2 regions of the Paraburkholderia pallida genome follow, and region 2 is predicted to be linked to the other one. Evidence: riboswitches for the same ligand, from Rfam matches in the RefSeq annotation. Region 2 holds a riboswitch; the other holds the start of a gene.
What was found. Region 2 has a riboswitch for thiamine pyrophosphate ahead of E1956_RS04615 (FAD-dependent oxidoreductase). Riboswitches for the same ligand answer to the same signal wherever they lie in the genome.
Positions count from the first base shown of each region.

Region 1: another riboswitch for thiamine pyrophosphate. It lies ahead of thiC (phosphomethylpyrimidine synthase ThiC); the one in region 2 lies ahead of E1956_RS04615 (FAD-dependent oxidoreductase).

Region 1 covers NZ_CP038148.1:2,761,747-2,766,159, forward strand. The annotation lists gene E1956_RS12530 (entericidin A/B family lipoprotein) at 133-270, shown strand; gene E1956_RS12535 (EamA family transporter) at 375-1,370, opposite strand; gene E1956_RS12540 (GreA/GreB family elongation factor) at 1,953-2,360, shown strand; TPP riboswitch at 2,444-2,583, shown strand; gene thiC (phosphomethylpyrimidine synthase ThiC) at 2,685-4,413, shown strand, end outside.
Region 2 covers NZ_CP038148.1:1,019,870-1,024,282, forward strand. The annotation lists gene E1956_RS04610 (ABC transporter ATP-binding protein/permease) at 1-1,614, opposite strand, end outside; TPP riboswitch at 1,903-2,016, shown strand; gene E1956_RS04615 (FAD-dependent oxidoreductase) at 2,188-3,405, shown strand; gene thiS (sulfur carrier protein ThiS) at 3,537-3,734, shown strand; gene E1956_RS04625 (thiazole synthase) at 3,829-4,413, shown strand, end outside.

The sequences.
Region 1 (4,413 bases), 1.7 Mb from region 2:
CCGAGCGCCTTCGCCGCGCAGGCGCAGCGCGGCACACACGCGTCTGGAATCGAGTGTTCGTGCAAGCAGTACGACGTACCGGGCACGCGGTGTGCTGGAGAAGGGTTCACTCATTTAGCGGAGAAACCCCTCATGAAACGCCTGATTGCCTTGCTTCTCGTCACCGCGTCGGTTGCGGCGCTGTCCGCCTGCAATACCGTCGCGGGCGCGGGTGAAGACCTGTCCTCGGGTGGCCACGCCATCACGAACAGCGCCGAGCAGGCGAAGTAACGGCGCGGCAGGCGCGGCGCCGGCGCTCGTGCTGGCGCCGCGGCTGTTCATTAGCGCACCGGCATCGACTTCGAATGCTTCGCGCTCCGAATGATCCGGCGAGATCAGGACGCGCGCCGCCGATCGTCGAACACGAACGAGAGCCCGACGCTGCCGAGAATCAACACCGTCGCAACGATCGTGCCGAGCGTGATCGGCTCGCCGAGCGTGAGCGCGCCCAGGATGACCGCGACCACCGGGTTCACGTACATGCAGCTGCTCGCCACGATCGGGCTCGTGTGGCGAATCAGATAGCCATAGGCGACATACGCGGCCATCGTGCCGATCAGCATCAAATAGACGAACGCGACAAACGGCAGGAAATGCAGCGTGCCCATGCGCTCGCCCGTGATCCAGGCGACCAGCGTCGAGATCGCGCCGCCGAGGCCGATCTGCAGCGCTGTCGCGATGAAGAGATCGGCGGGCAGTTCGAGCCGCCCCGCGAGATGCGCGCCGATCGCCCAGAAGAGCGCGCCGCCGAGAATCGCGAGGCTGCCGCCCGCGGTCCCGGTCGCGCCCCCGCCGTGGCTGAGAATCGCGATGCCGACGAGCCCGAGCGCCACCGCCGCCCATTCGCCCTTTGCGACGCGCCTTCCAGCCGCGGCGGCGATGAGCGTGGCGAACAGCGGCACGGTCGCGACCATCACCGCCGCCGTGCCCGTACCCACCGTGCGCATGCCGTAGGCCAGCATGCCGCTCGACAGGCCCACCAGCATCGTGCCCACTACGCCCGCGTTACGCACCTGCGCGAGCGTCGGCATGACGGGACGCCGGCGCATCGCGAACACGAAGAGCCCGATGCCCGCGAGCAGATTGCGCAGGCCCGAGAGCAACAGCGGGGGAAACGAGCCGAGCGCGACGTGCACGCCGAGATAGGTCGAGCCCCACACGAAGTAGACGACCGCGAGCGACAGCGCGACACGGCCGCCGCGCGACTGCGGCAGCCGCACACTGCGCGCGAGGCGCCAGCATTGGGCGCCGGCCTGGATCAGCGTCTGCAGCAGCCCTTGTACAAGGGGGCTGGCGCTCCAGCGGGAAGGCAAACGGGGAGGCATCGTCATTGCACCGCGGAGAGACTGAGGGCGAACCGCGGACATCCCGCCGGACGTGAGACGGGACGAATGAAGCGCAACGGCATGATGGAAGCGACGAAAAAAGAAAGTGCGAGGTGTGCCCAGATTTAGGGGCACGAAGGACACGAAACGCCCGAACGGGGCGCCACGCATTATGCAACAAGGCATCTGGTTGCGGACGCAGCGAGCGTGCTTTATGCGCGGGCGCGCTGCTTGCGCGCAACGAAGCGCATGGCTGACCCGTTGCCCACCATTTACGAGACCGTGTTAGCATGTTAGCTGCTTTCAAAAATCTTTCAATTTCTGCCGTCTTCATGCATCCGCCGCTCACGCACCTTGCCGTGCACCTCGCCGCTTCCCTGCCGCCGCGCGCCCAGCGCGGCGCGCTGGCGTGCGCGGGAGCGTATCCGGACGCGCGCGCTGCCGCCCGACGCCCCCTCCCCGGCTCCCCAGCCCCGCTCGCCGCCGCCCGGCGTCCACACTGAACCACCCTCCGCTTCCCGGAGCCGTTCGGTCGGGCTCCGGGCCGATCCCCACCTTTTTCAATCCCGGATCGTAAGGAGAACCACCATGTCGAAGAAAATCCGCTATCTGACCGAGCTCGATCTCGCCCGCCTCGAAAAATGCGCCGCCGAGCCAGGCGCCGCGCCCGCGCGCCAGCTCATGCTCGACGAACTGCTCGAACGCGCAGAGATCGTCGACTCGCACAACGTCGCGTCCAACGTCGTCACCATGAACTCGCAGGTCACGCTCGTGAACGCCCGCACGGGCGAGAACGTCACGTTCACCGTGGTCTATCCCGTGAGCGCCAACCTCGCCGCCGGCCGCCTGAACGTTTTTTCGCCCGCGGGCCTCGCGTTGCTGGGCGCGAAGCGCGGCGAGTCCGTGCGCTTCACGCCGCCGAGCGGCGCCGTGGAGACCTTCAAGATCGACCGCATTCTGTTTCAGCCCGAAGCCGCGGACGATTTCACGCTGTAAGCGTCGCGCGACTCCACCTCGTCTGGCACATTTCGCACGCCGGAGCACTTGCCAGATCGTCGCAGCACGGTGTATCGTTTGGCCTGCTTACGCGGGGGTCCTGCGTTATGCGCCGCTTCGAATCGTTCAGACGAATGTTCAAGCCGCGTATTACGTGGGTGAGAAATACCCTTTGAACCTGATCTGGATAATGCCAGCGCAGGGAAGCGTCCGGACTTCGCCACGCATCACGTCTCACCCCATCACAGCGAAGTCCGTCCACGTTCCGTCTCGTCTCCTGCTAAGCCGCTGTTCCCACTTTGCTTTGCATGGAGAGAGAGACGCATGAACGCGAATCCGAAGTTCATTTCCGCCACGGCGCACGTCGACGAAGCCGCAATCGCGCCGCTGCCCAATTCCCGCAAGATCTACGTGACCGGTTCGCAGCCCGACATCCGCGTGCCGATGCGCGAGATCACGCAATCGGATACGCCCACGGGCTTCGGCGGCGAGAAGAATCCGCCGATCTACGTCTACGACACCTCGGGTCCGTACACCGACCCTGAAGCGAAGATCGACATTCGCGCGGGCCTGCCGGCGCTGCGTCAAGGCTGGATCGAGAAGCGCGACGACACCGAAGCGCTGCCCGGCCTCTCCTCCGACTACGGCCGCGAGCGCGCCGCCGACCCGGCCACGGCCGAGCTGCGTTTCCCGGGCCTGCATCGCACGCCGCGCCGCGCGAAGGCCGGCAAGAACGTCACGCAGATGCACTACGCGCGCCAGGGCATCATCACGCCCGAGATGGAATACATCGCGATCCGCGAGAACCAGCGCCGCGCCGAATACCTCGAAAGCCTCAAGAACAGTGGCCCGAACGGCGCGAAGCTCGCCGCGATGATGGGCCGCCAGCACCCGGGCCAGGCGTTCGGCGCTGCCGCTTTCGGCGCCGACGCACTCAAGGAGATCACGCCTGAATTCGTGCGCGAGGAAATCGCGCGCGGCCGCGCGATCATCCCCGCGAACATCAATCACCCGGAAAGCGAGCCGATGATCATCGGCCGCAATTTCCTCGTGAAGATCAACGCGAACATCGGCAATTCGGCGGTCACCTCCTCGATCGGCGAAGAAGTCGACAAGATGACGTGGGCGATCCGCTGGGGCGGCGACACGGTCATGGATCTGTCGACCGGCAAGCACATTCACGAAACGCGCGAGTGGATCATCCGCAACTCGCCGGTGCCGATCGGCACGGTGCCCATCTATCAGGCGCTCGAAAAGGTCAACGGCAAGGCCGAGGACCTCACGTGGGAAATGTTCCGCGACACGCTCATCGAGCAGGCCGAGCAGGGTGTGGACTACTTCACGATTCACGCCGGCGTGCGCCTGCAATACGTGCCGCTCACGGCCAACCGCATGACGGGCATCGTCTCGCGCGGCGGCTCGATCATGGCCAAGTGGTGCCTCGCGCATCACAAGGAGTCCTTCATTTACGAGCATTTCGAAGAGATCTGCGAAATCATGAAGGCCTATGACGTGAGCTTCTCGCTCGGCGACGGCCTGCGTCCGGGCTCGATCTACGACGCCAACGACGAAGCGCAGCTCGGCGAACTGAAGACGCTGGGCGAGCTCACGCAGATCGCGTGGAAGCACGACGTGCAGGTCATGATCGAAGGTCCGGGCCACGTGCCGATGCAGCTCATCAAGGAGAACATGGACCTGCAACTGGAATGGTGCGACGAAGCGCCCTTCTACACGCTCGGGCCGCTCACCACGGATATTGCACCGGGCTATGACCACATCACCTCGGGCATTGGCGCCGCGATGATCGGCTGGTTCGGCACGGCGATGCTCTGCTACGTCACGCCGAAGGAACACCTGGGCCTGCCGAACAAGGACGACGTGAAGGAAGGCATCATCACGTACAAGCTCGCGGCCCACGCGGCCGATCTCGCGAAGGGCCATCCGGGCGCGCAGGTGCGCGACAACGCGCTCTCGAAGGCGCGCTTCGAGTTCCGCTGGGAAGACCAGTTCAACATCGGCCTCGATCCGGACAAGGCACGCGAGTTCCACGACG
Region 2 (4,413 bases):
GTCGGGGTCGAGCGCGCTGGTCGCTTCGTCGAGGAACAGGTAATCGGGCTTGTGCAGCAGCACGCGTGCGCCCGCAAGCCGCTGCTGCTCGCCCGGCGAGAGCACGCGCGTCCAGTGCGCCGACTCGTGCAGGCGCCCCACATAGTCTTCCAGGCGACAGGCGCGCAGCGCCTCGCGGCAGTCTTCGTCGCTATAGTCGCCGGCGGGCGAAGGGTAGGTGAGCGCGGCCTTGAGCGTGCCGATCGGCAGATAGCTCTGCTGCGGGATGAACATCATGCGCGCGTCCACGGGGGCGTCGATCGAGCCCTCGCCGAACGGCCAGAGGCCCGCGAGCGCGCGGATCAGCGTGCTCTTGCCCGCGCCCGACGGGCCGCGCACGAGCCAGCGCGAGCCGGGCTTGATGGCGATGTTGCGCACTTCGGAGAGCGGCGTGCCGTTGGGCAGCGCGAGCTTCAGATGCTCGGTGGTGAGCTCGCCCGCGTCGACGAAATGCAGGTTGATGCCGCCGTGCTCGGTCGCGGGCGAGATGCTTTCTTTCAGGCGCGGCGAGTGCACCACGCGCACGAATTCGCGCAGACGGTTGACCGTGGCGCGCCATTCGACGAGGGTGGAGTAACTGTTGATGAACCACGAGAACGAGTCGCTCACGGTGCCGAACGCCTGCGAGATCTGCATCAGCACGCCGAAGGAGAAGGCGCCCGCGAAGTAGCGCGGCGCGGCGACGACGATCGGAAAAATGATGGCGATCTGGCCGTAGAAGCTCAACACGAAGGTGAGGCGCTTCGTGTACTTCATCACGCGCCACCAGTTGTCCTTTATGTGCGCGAACAGGCCTTGCGCGTTGTTGCGCTCGGTTTCCATGCCGTCGTAGAGGGCGATCGGCTCGGCGTTCTCGCGCAGGCGGATGAGGCCGAAGCGGAAGTCCGCCTCCACTTTCTGTTGCTGGTAGTTGATCGACACGAGCGGGTGGCCGACCTTCTGGATCACGAGCGAGCCGAAAACGGCGTAGAGCGCGGCGGCCCAGACCATGTAGCCCGGAATCGTGATGGGCGTGCTGCCGAGCGCGAAGGTGAGCGCGCCCGCGAGCGACCAGAGGATCGTGATGAACGAGACCAGCGTGACGACCGTCGAGAGCAGGTCGAGCGTGAGCGAGAGCGTGGTGGTGGCGAACGATTGCAGGTCGTCGCTGATCCGCTGGTCGGGGTTGTCGGCGAGACGGTCGCGCTCGATGCGGTAGAACGCGCCCTGGCCGAGCCAGTCGTTCAGGAAGCGCGTGGTGAGCCACTGGCGCCAGCGAAAGCCGAGCATCTGGCGCAGATACCGTCCGTACACCGCGAGGATGATGAATCCGAACGCGAGCACGGTGAAGATCACCAGCAGATGCGGAAACTGTTTGACGTCCTTGTTTTGCAGGGCGTTGTAGAAGTCCGCGTTCCAGCTGTTGAGCCGCACGTTGATCCACACGACGGCGAGGTTCATCGCGATGATCGCGGCGAGCAGACCCCAGGCGAACCAGCGTTCCTCGGACACCCAGTAGGGCTTGATCAGACTCCAGGCCGTGATCTTGTGATGCTCGTTCTGATCCGGCGTGGCGCGGGGAGTGAGGTTGGTCATGTGCGTCCTGATGTTGTGCCGGCCCGCGGCCGGAATAGACGATACCCGCCGTACGCGGCGCCCTGGCGCTGCGATTGTGTCCCGAACCGCTTAAGCGAGTCTTAATGGCGCGCGTGGCTTCCGGTCGCCTTGCGCGCGGTCTCGCGACGGCTGCGTGTGGGGTTCGACATTGTCTCACCGCTCGCGCGAACTGGGCGTTTCGCACCGGTTTGGGCATTGTGCCAGAGCACAAACGCCTGCCACCCGGCCGCGTTTGCGGCGCGCGCGCCTTTTGTGGTCTAATGACCGCTGACGAAACAGGGGTGCTTCACCGGTATGCCTGACATGCCGCAGTGAGGCTGAGAGAGACCCTTCGCACCCGATCCGGGTAATACCGGCGCGGGAAGTTTCCGGAAAGTCTTGCTCGCGCCATTGATCAGTCGATTCGACTGAATTCGTTCAGGCGTCCAGATTCCCGCCGGGCAGCACGTGCTGCGCATATCGTTTTTGCGCTTCGCGTTGTTTGCACGGCCGGCCTTGCCAGCCGGTTTCGTCCTTGGGTACGCATGCTAGTTGCCGTACGAAAGGGATACGATGACCGCCTCTTCTGCACCTTGTTCTGATCATTCCCCGGTTTCGACCGGCGGCCAGACGCCCGCGCGCGCCTCGTCAGCAGTGCCTGATTTCGCAGTGCTTGGCGGTGGCCTATGCGGACGCCTCGTTGCGTGGCGCCTCGCGGGCGCGGGGCATCGCGTGGCGCTCTACGAGCGCGGCGGGCCCGAAGGCGGGGAGTCGGCCGCCTGGATCGCGGCAGCCATGCTCGCGCCGCTCGCCGAAGCCGCCGTCGCCGAGCTATTGATCACCGAGCTGGGCGTCGCCTCGCTCGACACCTGGCCGCGCATTCTCGCCGAGCTGCCCGAACCCGTGTTTTTCCAGCGCAACGGCACGCTCGTGGTCTGGCATCACGCCGACCGCACCGAGGCGCCCCTGTTCGAGCGCCGCGTGCGCGCGAACGCGCCGCGCGAGCTTGCCGATGCGAATTTCACGACCCTGCAGGGCGCGCAGCTGGACGCCGCCGAGCCGGCGCTCGCCGGGCGCTTCGCGCGCGGCTGGCTGCTGGGCGGCGAAGGGCAGCTCGACAACCGTCAGGCGCTGGCGGCGCTGGCCGCGGGCCTCGCGCAGCGCGGCGTGGAAACGCACTGGCACACGAGCGTGGACGAAGCGAGCCTGCCGCGCGCACGCGTGACGATCGACTGCCGGGGGCTTGGTGCCAAGCCTGCGCTGCCGGCGCTGCGCGGCATTCGCGGAGAAGTGGCGCGCGTGCACGCGCCGGGCATCGGCCTCACACGGCCCGTGCGCCTGCTGCACCCGCGCTATCCGCTCTATATCGCGCCGAAACAGGACGATCTCTATGTGATCGGCGCGACCGAGATCGAGGGCGAGGACTGCTCGCCCGTGAGCGTGCGCTCGGCGCTCGAATTGCTGAGCGCGGCGTTCGCCGTGCATCCGGCGTTCGGCGAGGCACGGATTCTCGAGCTCAATTCGCAGTGCCGACCGACGCTGCCCGACCATCGTCCCGCGCTCATCTGGGACGGCGGCCGGGGTGACGGTGACACCTTGCGCGTGAACGGGCTCTATCGCCACGGCTTCATGATCGCGCCCGCCGTGGCCGACGAAGCGGTGCGCGTCGCCCAGGCGCTGCTGGCTGGCCGGCTTAACGATGCCGACGCCTTCGAGTCGCTGCGTGGCGAATCGCGCTGGGCGTCGATGCTGCACGCTCGCGACACGCAGGGCGCGCATGAGCCCGCTTGACATGCCTTGAAGAGGCTCGAGTGCATTCGAGGGCCGGTCGTTACTGTTGGCCCGCGAGCGCGACACCGCAAACAGAAGATGAGGCGCATCCATTGCGCCTTGCCGGAAACAACGTAGTCAGACGAATTGCCATGGATATTCAGATCAACCAGAAGCCGCTCACGCTGCCCGAAGGCGCGACCGTTGCCGATGCGCTTGCCGCATTCGGTGCGCGTCCGCCGTTTGCCGTCGCCGTGAACGGCGATTTCGTGACGCGCACCCAGCACGGTGCGCGCACGCTTTCGGCGGGTGACCGCCTCGACGTCGTCAGCCCGGTGGCCGGCGGCTGATCGCGCGCGATCAGCACGCTTTTATCGCTGCTCCAGTTGCGGCTTTAGCTACCGCGCGCCGCCCGTCCGACGCCACCCGCCCAGGATTCACGCCATGACTACCATCCAGACCGCCGACGCTCTCACGCTCTACGGCGAAACTTTCTCGAGCCGCGTGCTGCTCGGCACGTCGCGCTATCCGTCGCTGCAAGCGCTCTCCGATTCGATGGAGGCCGCGCGCCCCGGCATGATCACCGTCGCGCTGCGCCGCCAGATGAACGACGGCACCGCCGTTGCCGGCTTCTTCGACTTGCTCAAGCGCCACGGCGTGCCCTTCCTGCCGAACACGGCGGGCTGCCTCACCGTGAACGAGGCGGTGACGACCGCGCATATGGCGCGCGAAGTCTTCGAGACCGACTGGATCAAGCTCGAGCTGATCGGCGACGACTACACGCTGCAGCCGGACCCGGTGGGCCTGATCGAAGCCGCCTCGCGTCTCGTGAAGGACGGCTTCAAGGTGCTGCCGTATTGCACCGAAGACCTCGTGATCGGCCGGCGTCTGCTTGACGCGGGCTGCGAGGCGCTGATGCCGTGGGGCGCGCCGATCGGCACGGGCAAGGGCGTGATCAATCCGTACGGCCTGCGCGTGCTGCGCGAGCGGCTGCCCGACGTGCCGCTGATCGTCGATGCAGGCCTCGGC